4 regions of the Streptomyces sp. NPDC088554 genome follow, and region 1 is predicted to be linked to each of the others. Evidence: riboswitches for the same ligand, from Rfam matches in the RefSeq annotation. Region 1 holds a riboswitch; each other region holds the start of a gene.
What was found. A riboswitch is a leader RNA that binds a small molecule or an ion and turns the genes downstream of it on or off. The one in region 1 is predicted to bind cobalamin.
Positions count from the first base shown of each region.

Region 2: it holds a riboswitch for cobalamin, as region 1 does, so the genes downstream of both, ACIP8W_RS07370 (CbtB domain-containing protein) here and ACIP8W_RS29095 ((2Fe-2S)-binding protein) in region 1, are expected to answer to the same signal.
Region 3: it holds a riboswitch for cobalamin, as region 1 does, so the genes downstream of both, metE (5-methyltetrahydropteroyltriglutamate--homocysteine S-methyltransferase) here and ACIP8W_RS29095 ((2Fe-2S)-binding protein) in region 1, are expected to answer to the same signal.
Region 4: it holds a riboswitch for cobalamin, as region 1 does, so the genes downstream of both, cobN (cobaltochelatase subunit CobN) here and ACIP8W_RS29095 ((2Fe-2S)-binding protein) in region 1, are expected to answer to the same signal.

Region 1 is NZ_JBIVMF010000036.1:38,937-42,739, forward strand. Features, by position in the region: partial or broken gene ACIP8W_RS29085 (penicillin acylase family protein) at 1-1,341, shown strand, start outside; gene ACIP8W_RS29090 (hypothetical protein) at 1,554-1,712, shown strand; cobalamin riboswitch at 1,760-1,897, shown strand; gene ACIP8W_RS29095 ((2Fe-2S)-binding protein) at 2,017-2,748, shown strand; gene ACIP8W_RS29100 (HipA family kinase) at 2,862-3,716, shown strand; gene ACIP8W_RS29105 (DUF3037 domain-containing protein) at 3,713-3,803, shown strand, end outside.
Region 2 is NZ_JBIVMF010000005.1:7,031-10,833, reverse strand. Features, by position in the region: gene ACIP8W_RS07385 (NAD(P)H-binding protein) at 35-280, shown strand; gene ACIP8W_RS07380 (cold-shock protein) at 417-623, shown strand; gene ACIP8W_RS07375 (CbtA family protein) at 787-1,644, opposite strand; gene ACIP8W_RS07370 (CbtB domain-containing protein) at 1,659-1,883, opposite strand; cobalamin riboswitch at 1,921-2,092, opposite strand; gene ACIP8W_RS07365 (GlsB/YeaQ/YmgE family stress response membrane protein) at 2,166-2,429, opposite strand; gene ACIP8W_RS07360 (hypothetical protein) at 2,602-2,934, opposite strand; gene ACIP8W_RS07355 (YnfA family protein) at 3,036-3,389, shown strand; gene ACIP8W_RS07350 (SDR family NAD(P)-dependent oxidoreductase) at 3,554-3,803, shown strand, end outside.
Region 3 is NZ_JBIVMF010000023.1:75,519-79,321, forward strand. Features, by position in the region: gene metE (5-methyltetrahydropteroyltriglutamate--homocysteine S-methyltransferase) at 1-2,036, opposite strand, end outside; cobalamin riboswitch at 2,201-2,425, opposite strand; gene ACIP8W_RS24840 (histidine phosphatase family protein) at 2,633-3,262, opposite strand; gene asnB (asparagine synthase (glutamine-hydrolyzing)) at 3,323-3,803, opposite strand, start outside.
Region 4 is NZ_JBIVMF010000005.1:19,041-22,843, reverse strand. Features, by position in the region: gene cobN (cobaltochelatase subunit CobN) at 1-1,946, opposite strand, end outside; cobalamin riboswitch at 1,981-2,145, opposite strand; gene ACIP8W_RS07435 (cobalamin biosynthesis protein CobG) at 2,219-3,803, shown strand, end outside.

The sequences.
Region 1 (3,803 bases):
TCACCTCGCTCGGCGGCGAGTATGACACTGCCCTGGACCGGCACCACGGCGTACGCGCTCAACGACCCCAACGCGGTCAACCTCCGGGGCTCCGACACGGCGCTGGGTCTGTCCAGAGCCCGCAGCACGCACGAGATCCTGACCGCCCTGCACCGGACACAGGGACTCCCGTGGGCCAACACCATCGCGGCTGATTCGGGTGGTCACACGCTCTTCACCCAGTCCCAAGTACTGCCCCGGATCACCGACGACCTGGTACGGCGCTGCTCGACACCGCTCGGCAGGACCACCTATCCCGCGTCGGGACTGGCCGTCCTGGACGGCGCCCGAAGCACCTGCACACCCGGCACGGACGCGGACGCCGTACAGCCGGGGATCTTCGGCCCCGCCGCCCTGCCGGTGCTCAAGGACACCCCGTACGTGGAAAACTCCAACGACAGCGCCTGGCTCACCCACGCCGACCGCCCGATCACCGGCTACCCGCGGATCTTCGGCACGGTCGGCACACCGCGTTCGCTGCGCACCCGCGGGGCCATCGACGACATCTCCGCGATGGCCCGCAGAGGCGCACTGACGGTCGCGGACCTCCAGCGGCAGCAGTTCGCCAACCGCGTACCCGCAGGTGATCTCGCCGCCGCCGAAACGGCCCGCGCCTGCGCGGCACTGCCGGGCGGCAGCGCGGTGAGCAGTACGGGCAGGACGGTCGATGTCACCGGGGCCTGCCGGGTCCTGGCCCGCTGGGACCGCACCATGAAGACCCACAGCCGCGGGGCGCTGCTCTTCGACCGTTTCTGGCGCCGACTCCTCGCGACGGTTCCGGAGGCGGACTTGTGGACGGTGCCCTTCTCCCCCAGCGACCCGGTGCACACCCCGAACACACTGAACACCACCACACCCGGCTTCGCCCGTGCGCTGGCCGACGCCGTCGCCGAGCTGCGCGCCGCCGGGATCGCGCTGGACTCGGAACTGGGCGAGCACCAGTTCGTCACCCGGAACGGGCAGCGCATCCCCGTACCGGGGGGCACGCATCCCCTGGGAGTCTGGAACACCATCGAGGCGGACTGGCACCCGATGGCCGGCGGCTATACGGAGGTGCCGTTCGGCTCCAGCCATATCCAGGCGGTGGGCTGGGACGGCAGCGGCTGCCCCGTGGCCCGCACACTGCTGACCTACTCCCAGTCCCCCAATCCACGCTCCCCGCACTTCAGCGACCAGACCACGCTCTTCTCCACCGGACACTGGGTGACCTCGCGGTTCTGCGAGCGCGACATCCTCGACTCACCGGGCCTGCGGACGCTGTCGGTGCGTGAAAAACCGAACAGCGAGCGAAATGCCCATTAGGCCGATCCCCTTCTCCTTGTCCTCGCTCTCGGGCGCGGGTATTCCATGGAATTCACAAGCTCGCCAACAGGAGCGGCTATGTCACCGCTCATTACGTTCACATCGATGTCGCCGAGCTGAAGAACCTGCCGGACTGCCCTTGAACATCGCAGGGGCAATGTGAAGCGGTGACTTCCGGGAAATGAGAAGGGGAGCACCGCTCTGTTTTCTGCATGGTGTGGGGGTGCGGTCGCCGGATCGCCCCCCGCCGACGCGCCCTCCTGGAGCACGACCTCGGCCACCTCGTCGACAGCCACCCCGACCTGCGCGACCGTGCCCGCTTCACACTCCCGTACATCACCCATGTCCACCGCGCGCGCCGCGCCCGCTGACGCAGGACCGCGTGGTGTCGGTGGCGACCGGGGGAGATTGACGGGCCGGAGAAACGGGCCGTACGTTCGGCCCGTAGTGAGGGCAAGGAAGCTGGTGGGATTCCAGCACGGTCGCGCCACTGTGAGCCCGCCCCCCCGGCAAGGTGGCAGGCAAGTCGGACACTGAACGCTCACTCCGCCCGTACACGCAAGGGACGCACGATCCCGAAGGAGGGCTCACCTTGAGCAGCGTTTCCGTAACCCGTCCGGTGTCCACGCCGGTCGCCCTGCCGGTTTCGGCGTCCTCGCAGGGCCCGGTTCCGGCATGACCGGTCCGTTCACGGCGGGTGCGGTGACCGAGGAGATCGCCGCGCTCGGCCCGTTCTTCGCCGTCCAGGCGCACCCGTCCGGCACGGAGCCGTCCCCGCCCTGGCAACCGATGTCCCGGCCGCTGCTCGAAGCCCGGGTGGCGGACGTACGGGACTGGCTGGCCGTGGCCGGCGGGCGGTCCCCCGACGCGGTCGAACTCCGGGTCGCGGCGTCCGTCGCCCATCTGGGGCTGGCCGCCCGCCTGGTCTCGCCCGCCCTGGCCGCCGCCGTACTGCACGGCCTGGTCCTCGCCCCCGCCCTCGCGGATGCCCGCTGGCAGCCCGCGACCGGCGGCCCGGCGCCCCTGTCGCTGCCCGACGGCGCCTTCGCCGGAGAATCCGCGCTCTCGCCGACCCGGCTGGCGGACGAGCTGAGCAGCCGTCTGCTGGACGGCCCGCTGCGCGAACTCGCTGACGCCGTGGCGGAGTTCTCGGTCTCCCGGCACATCCTGTGGGGCAACACCGCGTCGGCCGTCAACGGAGCCGCGACCATGATCACGGCAGCCCGCCCGGATCTCACCGCACGGACCCGCACACTGATCCCGCTCCTCCTGGAGCGGCCCCCGCTGCGCGACACCAGTGTCACGACGCCCGACGGGGCGTTCCGGCGCCGCAGCTGCTGCCTGATCTACCGCGCGGCACCCGGCGGCGAGGGGGCCCTGTGCGGGGACTGCGCGCTGTCCCGCTGAGCGGGCCGCCTCCCGCACGGCCGGAGCACCTCACCGGCGATCACCCCCGGTTACTATGCCCCTCCGGCAGTGGTCGTGGACTGCGCGGTTGAAGAGACGGGTGACCTGGGGAAATGCTCAGAGAAGTGATCGCGACCCGCTATGTCACGCCCTTGCGTGAGGGCGGCTCGCTCCCCGGGATCGTCGAGGCCGACGATCTCGGTACGTACGTCATGAAGTTCACCGGCGCCGGACAGGGGCGCAAGACGCTGGTCGCCGAGGTGATCTGCGGGGAGCTGGCGCGGCGGCTGGGGCTGCGGGTGCCCGAGCTGGTGCGGATGGAGCTGGATCCGGTGATCGGGCTGTCCGAGCCGGACCAGGAGGTGCAGGAGCTGCTGAAGGCGAGCGGCGGGCTGAACCTCGGGATGGACTATCTGCCGGGGTCGATCGGCTTCGACCCGCTGGCGTACGAGGTGGGGCCGCTGGAGGCCGGGCGGATCGTCTGGTTCGACGCGGTGATCAACAACGTGGACCGCTCGTGGCGCAACCCCAACATGCTGGTCTGGCACGGCGATCTGTGGCTGATCGACCATGGCGCCACCATGATCTGGCACCACAACTGGCCGGGCGCCCAGGCGTCCGCCGCGAAGCCGTACAACGCCTCCGACCATGTGCTCGCCTCCTTCGGTCCCGATGTGGCCGCCGCCGCGGCGGAGTTGGCGCCGCTGGTCACCGAGGAGCTGCTGGCCGAGGTCGCCGCCGACGTACCGGACGAGTGGCTGGTGGACGAGCCGGGCTTCGCGTCGACCGACGCGCTGCGCCGGGCGTATGTGGAGCCGCTGCTGACGCGCGCCGCGACCATCCATACGCGTGTCACCCTCGACGCGCCGGCCAGGAACACGCCCTCGCGGCCCCCGGGCTGGCTGGCCGACCGGCTGGCGCCCCGGGCACACCGTACGACGGACGACACGAAGGACGGCGGCCGATGAGCGGGCGGGACGTGTACGAGTACGCGCTGCTGCGGGTCGTCCCACGGGTCGAGCGCGGCGAGTGTTTCAACGCGGGCGTGCTGGTCT
Region 2 (3,803 bases), on a different contig from region 1:
CTCGTCACTGGACTGGCACTGGACTGGAGGGGTCGTGGAACTCAGGGAGCTGTACACCGGCCTGGAGGAGAGGGAACGGATCCTGCGGGCCGGTGATCTGGAGCGGACCTCCGTACGACCGCCCCGGCTGACGAACGGAGCGGGCAGAGGCACCTACCGCCACGCCGTCGAAGCGGGCCCGCCCGGCTCCGCCATCGCCCGCGCCGATGTCGCCCGCGCCATGCTGGACTTCGTCCCGGTGGAAACGACCGTCCGCCACGCGGTCGGCGTCAGCGACTGAGGCGTCACTCCTACGGGTGAGGTAGGGGAAAGTCGGCGGGCCTCGCCCCGGCGGGAAGAAATGATCGGGTGTCGGCGCGCCGAAGTCGCGCCGGGGCACTCGATGCCTCAACACATCGATACAAGGGCTGGGACCGATGGCAACAGGCACCGTGAAGTGGTTCAACTCGGAGAAGGGGTACGGCTTCCTCAGCCAGGACTCCGGCGGCCCGGATGTGTTCGTACACTTCTCGGCCATCCAGAGCAACGGCTACCGGACCCTGGAAGAGGACCAGAAGGTCGAGTTCGAGGTCACCCAGGGGCCGAAGGGACCGCAGGCGGAGACGGTCCGCGCGCTCTCCTAAGCGTGTCGCGAACGTACCGCCTGCCCGTTCGGCCTTCAGCCCGTTCTCATCCGCCGCGCGCTGTCCCTCGGACCGCCTCTGTTGGACGACCCGTGGGACAGTGCGCGGTTCCGGAGGGTGTCAGACACACCGACCCGGCAGGATGCCGCCTTTCGACCGGGGCCTAGGACGGGACTACGGACGGCGCCTCGGACGGCGCCTGTGACGACGCCTCGGATGCCGTCCCGCTCGGCTCCGCGCCCGGCTTCCCCTGCTGGAGCAGCCGCTCGGCCAGCACCCCGAAGATCACCCCGAACGCCGTCCACAGCACTGCCTGTACGGCGATCGACGCCAGCCTGAACTCCCAGAGCAGCGCCGCCGGGAACGACTCCGGGACGGCATCGGTGTTGGACGGCAGTACGAGGCAGGCAAGGGCGATGACGACGACATAACCGGCGCCCGCGACGAGCGACGCGTTCCAGTTGCCGATCCGCGGCGCGAGTCGCTTCCCCGCGATGACCGCGATCAGCGCCACCAACACGCTGAGCAGGATCATCAGGAAGTAGAGCGCGGTACGCCTGCCGATGGTGTCCGGACTGCCCACCGCGGGCGGGGCCGCCGGATACTTCAGGAACGGCACCAGGAACACCGTGACGAAGGCCGCCCCGGCGATCATCGTGGCGGTCGCCCTCGGGCCGAACCGGCCGATCCTGCCCAGGCCGACGGCGAAGACCAGCGAGGCGATCCCGCCCACGGCCACCCCGTACACCAGGACACCGGTGGCCAGTCCGAACGTCGACTGGACCGGCCTGCTGACCAGTTCCTCCTCTTCCTCCTCGTCGCCGTGCGCGTGCGCGGCGGACGATTCCTGTCCCTCGGACACTTCCTGGTGCGCGGGAGCGGACCGCGCCTCCTCCTGGGCGATGGACGCCCGTACGGAGGGCTCACCCGCCAAGTAGGCCAGCGCGAACGCGAAGAGCCCGGCCAGCAGCCCCGCGACCATGCCCCGGACCAGGAGATTTCTGACGGTGGATCCATGCATGTGCGTGATCTCCGTCAGTGGCAGGGAAAACCGAGCAGATGACGGCCGTCGTGCACCCACTCATGCACCCCCGCACCGGAGAACACCGATGTCGCGCCCTGTTCGGCGCCGACGAAATAGAGCAGCACCAGCATCAGGGTGCCCACGAACACGGCCCACGGCAGAACCGCGCCCAGGGGAAGCGGAGTTACCGGGGTGCTGACGGGGGAAAGGACCGGGGTCGCTATGGACTGAGCCATGGCACAACCTCCTTGGGGAACTCGCGTCCCATTGAATGGAGCTCGAACGACGGCCATCGGGTCTGACTCACCGGACCCCTTCACGCCGTACGCGCGACGAACCCCCGGTATTACAGTGGCGCGACCGTGCCGGATTCCCACCGGACTTCCGTCTCGCCGTCGTGATTATCGACGTGAAGGTACCGCGAACCGGCAAACAGGCCAAGAGGCACTTCCGGGAACCGCCCAGGCCATGGAGCCGAAGAGCCCCCCGACTCCGAGCCTCCCGCTCACCCCTGGCGCTTATCCTCGGCCCTTCACCCGGTCCAGCGCGGCGACCCCCGCCGCCGCCAGACCGACCTGGATTATCAGCTCGATCCAGTCGAACCCCTTGGTATCGGCCACCCCGAAGCCCGCCGCGACAGCCGTACCGATCAGTGCCGCGACAACGCCGACCGCGATGGTCCACAGCACACCGATGCGCTGACATCCGGGTACCACGAGCCGCCCCAGCACGCCGATGACGACGCCGATCACGATGGCCGTGACAATGCCGGAAATCTCCATGTCCCGTCCCCTCCTCCTCACACACCCGCTACGGACAGTGGTGCATGACCAGACGTCTGCCCGTCGAGAACCCGTTCAGTCCCGAAGTGCGATAGTTCGCCAGTTCGGTTTGGTGGGCCGGGAACAGGGAATCTCGCGGGCGCTTTCACCGCGCGAACGGCTCGGCGTCGCGCTACGGACGGCTCCAGCCCGGGTCCCGCCCGGTCAGCGCCAGCAGCGCGTCGAACGGCTCCGCGTCCTCCGCCACCGGCACGGGCTCCCCGAACACCCCCGTCTTGCGCGCCGTCGGCGCCAGCGTCCGGAACTCCGCCCCGACCGCCCCGACCAGCGTCGCGTCCGGCTCGTACGGCTGCCCGCGGCCCGCGCCAGATCCCACCCGTTCCCACCCGTACACGATCAGCGCGCACGGAGTAGGCGCGGTGGGCTGGTCGTCGGTGACGCCCCTGACAACGGTGACGGTACGTTCGGCCGCCACCCCCAACAGCGTGCCGATCTTGGCGTTCATAGTTCCGACCCCAGGCACCCGCAGCCCGAGCGTTACGCAGCCGTCGTAGGGGTGGCGGTGCGGCAGCCGAGGGCCGAACGCCTTATGCCACGCTGGCAACCATGGTCGTACTGCGCTCCGTCGTTCTCTTCGCCCTCGCCGCCGTTCTCGAAATCGGCGGCGCCTGGCTCGTCTGGCAGGGAGTACGCGGCGACGGCACCGGCGGCGGGGGGCGCGGCTGGATCTGGATCGGGGCCGGGATCATCGCCCTCGGCGCGTACGGCTTCGTCGCCACGCTCCAGCCGGACGGCGAGTTCGGCCGGATCCTCGCCGCGTACGGCGGGGTGTTCGTCGCGGGGTCGATCCTCTGGGGCATGGCCGCCGACGGCTACCGCCCGGATCGCTGGGACATCACGGGAGCGCTGATCTGTCTGGCGGGCATGGCAGTGATCATGTACGCGCCCCGGGACCACTGAGGCGGCCACCGGCCACGGACCCACCGGGCCGTCCGGCCGCCCCGGAAGCCCCCCGGAGGAAGACCACCCGGAAGCCCACCATCCGGTCGGCGCGCCCGCCGCCGTCCGCACCCCGCCTATCCTGGCCGGACAGATCAGCCGATCATATGCGCGAGGAGTACGAAATGACCGCCGCCGGGACCCCCATCGCCGTCATCACCGGAGCGAGCAGCGGCATCGGCGCCGCCACCGCGCGGACACTCGCCGCCGCCGGCTATCACGTCGTCGTCACCGCCCGCCGCGAGGACCGCATCGAGGCGCTCGCCGCGAAGCTCACCGTCGAGGGCCACCGCGCCACCGCGTACGCCCTCGACGTCACCGACCGCGCCGCCGTCGACGCCTTCGCCGGCGCCCTGGACACCCTCGCCGCCGAGA
Region 3 (3,803 bases), on a different contig from region 1:
AGGCTGATGACGTCGGCGTCGAGGTCGTCGATCGCCTGGACGATGTCCCCGAACTCGGCGTAGCACATGTGCGTGTGGATCTGGGTGTCCTCACGCACCCCGCTGGTGCTGATCCGGAACGCCTCGGTGGCCCACGCCAGGTAGGCCGGGCGGTCGGTGGCCCGCAGCGGCAGGGTCTCGCGCAGGGCCGGCTCGTCGACCTGGATCACGGAGGTTCCGGAGGCTTCCAGGTCGTTCACCTCGTCGCGCAGGGCGAGGGCGACCTGCCGGGCGGTGTCGCCGAGGGGCTGGTCGTCGCGGACGAAGGACCAGGCCAGCATGGTGACCGGACCGGTGAGCATGCCCTTGACCGGGCGTGAGGTGAGGGACTGGGCGTACGCCGTCCAGCGCACCGTCATCGGCTCCGGGCGGGAGATGTCGCCGGCCAGGATCGGCGGGCGGACGTAGCGGGTGCCGTAGGACTGCACCCATCCGTGCTGCGTCGCGAGGTACCCCGTCAGCTGTTCGGCGAAGTACTGGACCATGTCGTTGCGTTCGGGCTCGCCGTGGACCAGGACGTCGATACCGGCCTTCTCCTGGAAGGAGATCACCTCGCCGATCTCGGCCCTGATGCGCTCCTCGTAACCGGCCGTGTCGATGCGCTCCGCGCGCAGATCGGCGCGGGCGGCGCGCAGTTCGCCGGTCTGCGGGAAGGAACCGATGGTGGTGGTCGGCAGCGGGGGCAGCCCGAGGTGCGCCCGCTGCGCGGTGGTGCGTACGGAGTAGGGCTGGGAGCGGCGGGCGTCGGCGTCCGTGACCGCGGTGGTCCGGGCCCGTACGGCCGGATCGTGCGTGATCGGCGAGGTCGCGCGGGAGGTCAGATCGGCGCGGTTGGCGGCGAGTTCGCCGGTGATCGCGCCGACGCCCTGGGAGAGGCCCTTGGCGAGGGTGACGATCTCGCTCGTCTTCTGCCTGGCGAAGGCGAGCCAGCGCCGGATCTGCGGGTCGATGTCGCGTTCCGCGGCGGCGTCGATCGGGACGTGGAGCAGGGAGCAGGAGGCGGCCACGTCGACCCGGTCGGCCAGGCCGAGGAGGGTGCCGAGCGTGGACAGGGACTTGGCCAGGTCGTTGACCCAGATGTTGCGGCCGTTGACCACGCCCGCGACCAGGCGCTTGCCGGGCAGCCCGCCCACGGAGGCCAGGTCGTCGAGGTTGGCCGCGGTGGCCTCGGTGAAGTCCAGCGCGAGCCCCTCGACGGGAGCCTTGGCCAGTACCGGCAGCGCGTCGCCGAGCCGGTCGAAGTAGGAGGCGACCAGCAGCTTCGGCCGGTCGGCGAGGGCGCCGAGATCGCGGTAGGCGCGGGCTGCGGCGTTCAGCTCGGCCGGGGTGCGGTCCTGGACCAGGGCGGGCTCGTCCAACTGCGCCCATTCCGCGCCGGCCGCGCGCAGGGCGGCAAGGACTTCGGCGTACACCGGCAGCAGCCGGTCGAGGAGCGTGAGCGGGTCGAAGTCCGTCGGCACACCCGGGGCGGGCTTGGCCAGCAGGAGATAGGTGACCGGGCCGACCAGCACCGGGCGGGCGGTCAGCCCGAGGCCGAGGGCCTCCCGCAACTCCGAGACCTGCTTTGCCGAGTCGGCCGTGAAGATGGTGTCAGGGCCCAACTCCGGTACCAGATAGTGGTAGTTGGTGTCGAACCACTTCGTCATCTCCAGCGGCGCCACGTCCTGCGTGCCGCGCGCCATCGCGAAGTAGCCGTCCAGCGCGTCGGCGGCCACGGCCTCCCGGTGGCGGGCGGGGATCGCGCCGACCATGACGGTGGTGTCCAGGACGTGGTCGTAGTACGAGAAATCGCCGGTCGGCACTTCGTCGATGCCGGCCTCGGCCAGCTCCTGCCAGTTCGTGCGGCGCAGTTCGGCGGCGGTGGCCCGGAGGGCGTCGGCGTCGACGCGGCCCTTCCAGTACCCCTCGATGGCCTTCTTCAGTTCCCGGTTCGGGCCCTGGCGGGGGTAGCCGTACACGGTGGCCCGTGCTGCCGCGGCTGCGGTCTCAGTGGTCACGGAGATCTCCTTCGCGAGATGAATCCCTGAGATCCCGGCGACGGGACGAGGACGCGAAGGATGACGAACCCGACGGAAAGCGACCCGCGCGGCAAAAGCGCGGTCGTCCGCCGGATATGTACGCCGACCCGCCCACGAGGTCACCGGGATATCCGCGCACGAGTGGTCGTACGCGGGCAACGGGCAGGTCTTCGGACTCGCGGGCACATCCTCCTGATGGAGGACGCCTACTGGCCGTCGCTTCCCAGCCCCTGTATGTCGGGCCCAGTGCGTATGACGGCGGTCGTTCCCACTCACCGCTGCGGGGCAGTCCCGGATTCCCACCGGGTTCCCTCTTACGACGCCTCCCGCCTGGCGGACGGGTGCGAACCAGCTGCGCCGGTCAGCCTACGGGTCCGCTCGGCGACGCGACGGATCACGACCAGATCCGGATGGTGAGGTGTACCACCACGCGCGGGGCGTGAAAGGGGCCGAGAGTGGGAAGCGCCGCACGGGCGCTTCCCGCCCGTTCCCCTCCGGCGCCGTCCGGGAACCTTGTGGCGGGCGCGTACCAGCGGTTCGCTGTAGGCGCGCATGACGGGGCGGGTTCCGGTCGGTCAGGAGGTCAGGTGGCCGGTGTCGCCCAGGTGGACGATCTGGCGGTTGTGGAAGAAGTCGTCCTCCCGGAGGTGGGTGACGCTGCCGGACGGGGCGCGGAAGTTGACGTAGCCCAGTGCGTCGACGGGGAGGCGGGCCCAGGCGGCTACCACGAAGGTCAGGGCGAAGCCGTGGGTGACGACGATCTGGTGCTCGCTGTCGAGGCGCAGGATGTCGTCCATGGCGGCGTAGACGCGTTCGGCGAACACCGTTTTCGTCTCGGCGCCCTGGACGCCCTCGTGGTGGTCCATGCGGTTCCCGGTGGCCGGGGGCGGCAGGAAGCGTTTGTCCAGCCATTCCTGGGGGCGGCCCTCCGCCTCGCCGTACGACTTCTCGCGGAGCCTCGGGTCCCATACCGGGGTGACGCCGAACTGTCCGGCGATCTCCTCGGCGGTGCCGCGGGTGCGGAGCAGGTCGGAGGAGATCACGTCGACATCGGCGTCCTCGGGGATCCGCACGCGCAGTGCGCGGGCGAGGGCGGCGGCGTCCCGGCGGCCGTTCTCGGTGAGTTCGGAGTCGTACCAGCCGCCGACCAGTCCGTCGACGTGGTGGCTCGCCTCCGGGTGGGTGACGACGTAGACGTTGCGCACCGTGATGTGCCTTTCCGCTGAGAGTTCGGGCCCATGTGTGCCGGACGGTACCGCAGGACGTCAGGCGGACGGGCCGGGGAAGGACAGTTCGAGCACCATCAGGCCCCACAGGAGCTTCGCCCGGTCGTGGCCCGCGGCGTGGGCGGAGAGGACGTCGCGGACGGCCGTCCCGCTCAGGTAGCCGGCCGCGCACAGGCGGGGCCGGGTCAGGATATCGGTCGTGAACTCCCACAACTTCCCGCCGGGGCGCAGGAAATGGGAGACCGGGAAGGTGAAGGGCTGCTTGCGGCGTTGGCGCACCGCAGCCGGGATCAGGGGCGCGCCCGCGTCCCAGAGGACGCCCTTGCGCCGGTCGCCGTCGACCTTCAGCGGGTCGGGGACGCGGCGCGCGAAGCGGGTGACCGCCGGCTGGCAGTAGGGCACCCGGCCCTCGACCGAGTGGGCCATGGACAGGTGATCGAGCTTGCGCAGGTTCAGCGCGGGCAGCTTGTACAGCCGGTCGAACGTCAGCAACCGCTCCAGGCGGGAGGCCGCGGCCCGG
Region 4 (3,803 bases), on a different contig from region 1:
CCGAGGTCGTGGTCGAGCTTGGCGGCCTGGATGAGCGTCCAGATCTGGGCGCGGATCGCGGGCAGCTTGGCCGGGTCCATCGCGGAGATCGCCGCGTACTCGTCGAGGAGCTGCTCCAGCCGCGCGATGTCGCCGTACGACTCGGCGCGTGCCATCGGCGGTACGAGATGGTCCACCAGCGTGGCGTGCACCCGCCGCTTGGCCTGGGTGCCCTCGCCCGGGTCGTTGACCAGGAACGGGTAGATGAGCGGCAGATCGCCGAGCGCGGCGTCCGGCGCGCAGGACGCGGAGAGGCCCGCGTTCTTGCCGGGCAGCCACTCCAGGTTGCCGTGCTTGCCCAGGTGGATCATGGCGTCGGCGCCGAAGCCGCCGTCCTCGCGGGCGGCCTGGATCCAGCGGTAGGCGGCCAGGTAGTGGTGCGAGGGCGGCAGATCGGGGTCGTGGTAGATCGCGATCGGGTTCTCGCCGAAGCCGCGCGGCGGCTGGATGAGGATCAGCAGATTCCCGAAGCGCAGGGCGGCGAGCACGATGTCACCGTCCGGGTCGCCGCCCGAGGCGACCCGGCTGCGGTCGAGGAACATCTCACCGGGCGCCGGGCCCCAGTGCCGCTCCACCGATTCCCGCAGGTCGGCGGGGAGTTCCGCGTACCAGCGGCGGTAGTCGGCGGCCGGGATGCGGACCGGGTTGCGGGCGAGCTGCTCCTCGGTGAGCCAGTCCTGGTCGTGGCCGCCCGCCTCGATCAGCGCGTAGATCAGCTCGTCGCCGTCGCCGGACTCCAGCCCCGGTACGTCCGTGTCCGCGCCCATCTCGCCGAAGTCGTAGCCCTGCCCGCGCAGTTCGCGCAGCAGCTCGACGGCGCTGGCGGGGGTGTCGAGGCCCACGGCGTTGCCGATGCGGGAGTGCTTGGTGGGGTAGGCGGAGAGGACGAGCGCGATGCGCTTGTCGGCGTTCAGGAGGTACGAGAGCCTGGCGTGGCGTACGGCGATCCCGGCGACCCGCGCGGCCCGCTCGGGGTCGGCGACATAGACCGGCAGCCCCTCGGGGTCCAGCTCCTTGAAGGAGAACGGGACGGTGATCAGCCGGCCGTCGAACTCCGGCACCGCCACCTGCGACGCGGCGTCCAGCGGGGACAGCCCCTCGTCGCTCGCCTCCCAGGTGGCGCGGGAGCTGGTCAGGCAGAGCGCCTGGAGAATCGGTACGTCCAACGCGGCCAGCGCGCCCGCGTCCCACGCCTCGTCGTCCCCGCCGGCCGACGCCTCGGCGGGCTTCGTACCCCCGGCGGCGAGCACGGTCGTGACGATCGCGTCGACCTCGCCGAGGGCGGCCAGCAGCTCCGGCTCGGGGGCGCGCAGCGACGATACGTAGAGGGGGACGGCGCGGCCGTCCGCCGCCTCGATCGCGTCGCACAGGACGTCCACGAAGGCGGTGTTGCCGCTGAGGTGGTGGGCGCGGTAGTAGAGCACCGCGACGAGCGGCCGCTCCGCACCGTCCCGGCCCGCCTCCGCCTCCACCGGCTCGCGGTCGATCCGGCCCCAGGTCGGCGAGGCGGCGGGCGGCTCGAAGCCGTGGCCGGTCAGCACGACGGTGTCGGAGAGGAACCGCGCGAGCTGCTGGAGGTTGGCCGGGCCGCCGTGCGCGAGATAGCCGTGCGCCTCGGCGGCGATCCCGATGGGGACGGTGGACGCCTCCATCAGCTGGGCGTCGGGCGCCTGTTCGCCGGTGAGCACCACCACGGGACGGTCGCCCGCCAGCAGCAGGTCGATCCCGTCCTGCCAGGCGCGCAGCCCGCCGAGGAGCCGTACGACGACCAGGTCGACGCCCTCCAGCAGCGCGGGCAGTTCATCGAGCGCGAGCCGGGCGGGGTTGGCGTACCGGTACGGGACCGGGCCTCCCGCCGCGCGGGCGCTGAGCAGATCGGTGTCGGACGTCGACAGGAGCAGAAGCATGCGGCGTCTGGCCTTCCTCGGGGTCCGCGCCCCGGGCGGGATGAGTGGACGGCGGGAGTTCCTGGCTCGCCCGGCTCGCGTTGCCGCTTGGCCGGGCTCACAGTGGCGGGACCGCGCCGGGCTCGCACCGGGCTTCCTCCCCATGACGCCGTCGTGGCGTTGTGACGGGTCCGGTGACCCGCCGTCTGCATAGTAAGTGCTGAGGTCACGGCCCGGGAGGCCGCCCGGACGGACCGGTGGGGAGCACGGCCCGGCTCGGTATGCTCGCCGCCATGCCGCCCACCACTCCAACACCCGTGAACCGGGACGAAGCCCCCTCCCGGCCCCCCGTCCGGGAGCGCGGCGACGCCTGCCCGGGTGCGCTGCGGCTGCACAGCGCCGACGACGGACGGCTGGCGCGGCTGCGACTGCCCGCCGGGATCCTGACGCACCGTCAGGCGCAGGTGCTGGCGGAGGCCGCGGAGCGCCTCGGCGACGGGCATCTGGACATCACCTCCCGGGGCAACATTCAGCTCAGGGGGCTGGCCGCGAGCTGCGGCGATGAGCTGGGCGCGCTGCTGGACGAGGCGGGTCTGCTGCCCTCGCCGGAGCACGAGCGGGTACGGAACATCGTGGCCTCCCCGCTCTGCGGGCTGGACGGATCCGCCGCCGGGGACGCCCAGTCGTGGGCCCGCGAGCTGGACGCGCTGCTGTGCGCGAGCCCGGCGGCGACGGCCCTTTCGGGGCGTTTCCTGTTCGCGCTGGACGACGGCCGCGGCGATGTCGCGGCCCTCGGCGCGGATGTGACGTTGCTCGCACGGGGGGACGGCGCGGTCACCGTACATACCGGGGCGAACCGCTCCGGGGTGCGGGTGGCCGCGGCCGACGCCCCGCGCGCCGCGCTGCTGGCGGCGGAGACCTTCCTCACGCTGGCGGCGGCGAGCGGCTCGGGCGCCTGGCGGGTACGGGAACTGCCGCCGGGCCCGGGGCGGGAGCTGGACGGCGCGGTGGCGCGGGCACTGGCACGGGCGGGGATCGGGGCGCCGGGGGACGGCGGTTCCGGGGGGTTCGGGGACGGGACTTCCGCGGACGGTACGCCGGGGGACGGCGGTTCCGGGGGGTTCGGGGACGAGGCTTCCGCGGACGGTGCGCCGGGGGACGGGACTTCCGCGGACGGTGGGCCGGGGGACGGCGGTTCCGGAGGGTTCGGCGACGAGGCTTCCGCGGACGGTGGGACGGGGGACGGTGCTTCTGCGGACGGTGGGACGGGGGACGGCGGTTCCGGAGGGTTCGGCGACGAGGCTTCCGCGGACGGTGCGCCGGGGGGCGGGACTTCCGCGGACGGGGCGCCGGGGGACGGGACTTCCGCGGACGGGCCCGCCTGGCCTCGCTCCGGGCCGCCCGCGCCCGGTCCGACGCGGTCCCCCGACGGGACCGTCGCCCTCTCCGTGTACGCCCCGCTGGGACGCCTCAGCGCCGGCCAGTGGCGGCTGCTGCTGTCCGCGGGCGCGGGCGGCGTACGCGTGACCCCCTGGCGCGGCGTGGTCGTACCCGCCCTGGACCCGGCCGCCGCCGACGCGCTGCTGGACCGTCTCCGTACCGCGGGACTGATCACCGACGCCGGCTCGCCCTGGCACGGCGTCGGCGCGTGCACCGGCCGGCCGGGGTGCGCGAAGGCGCTGGCGGACGTACGGGCGGACGCGGCCGGAGCCCTGCCGGCGCCGGGCGGACGCGACGCGCTGCCGGTCTACTGGTCGGGGTGCGAACGGCGCTGCGGCCACCCGGGGGGCGCGTGGGTGGACGTGGTCGCGACCGCCGAAGGCGCGTACACCGTCTCCGTGCACGACGTGCGCGAGGTACATGGCCCCACACCTGTGG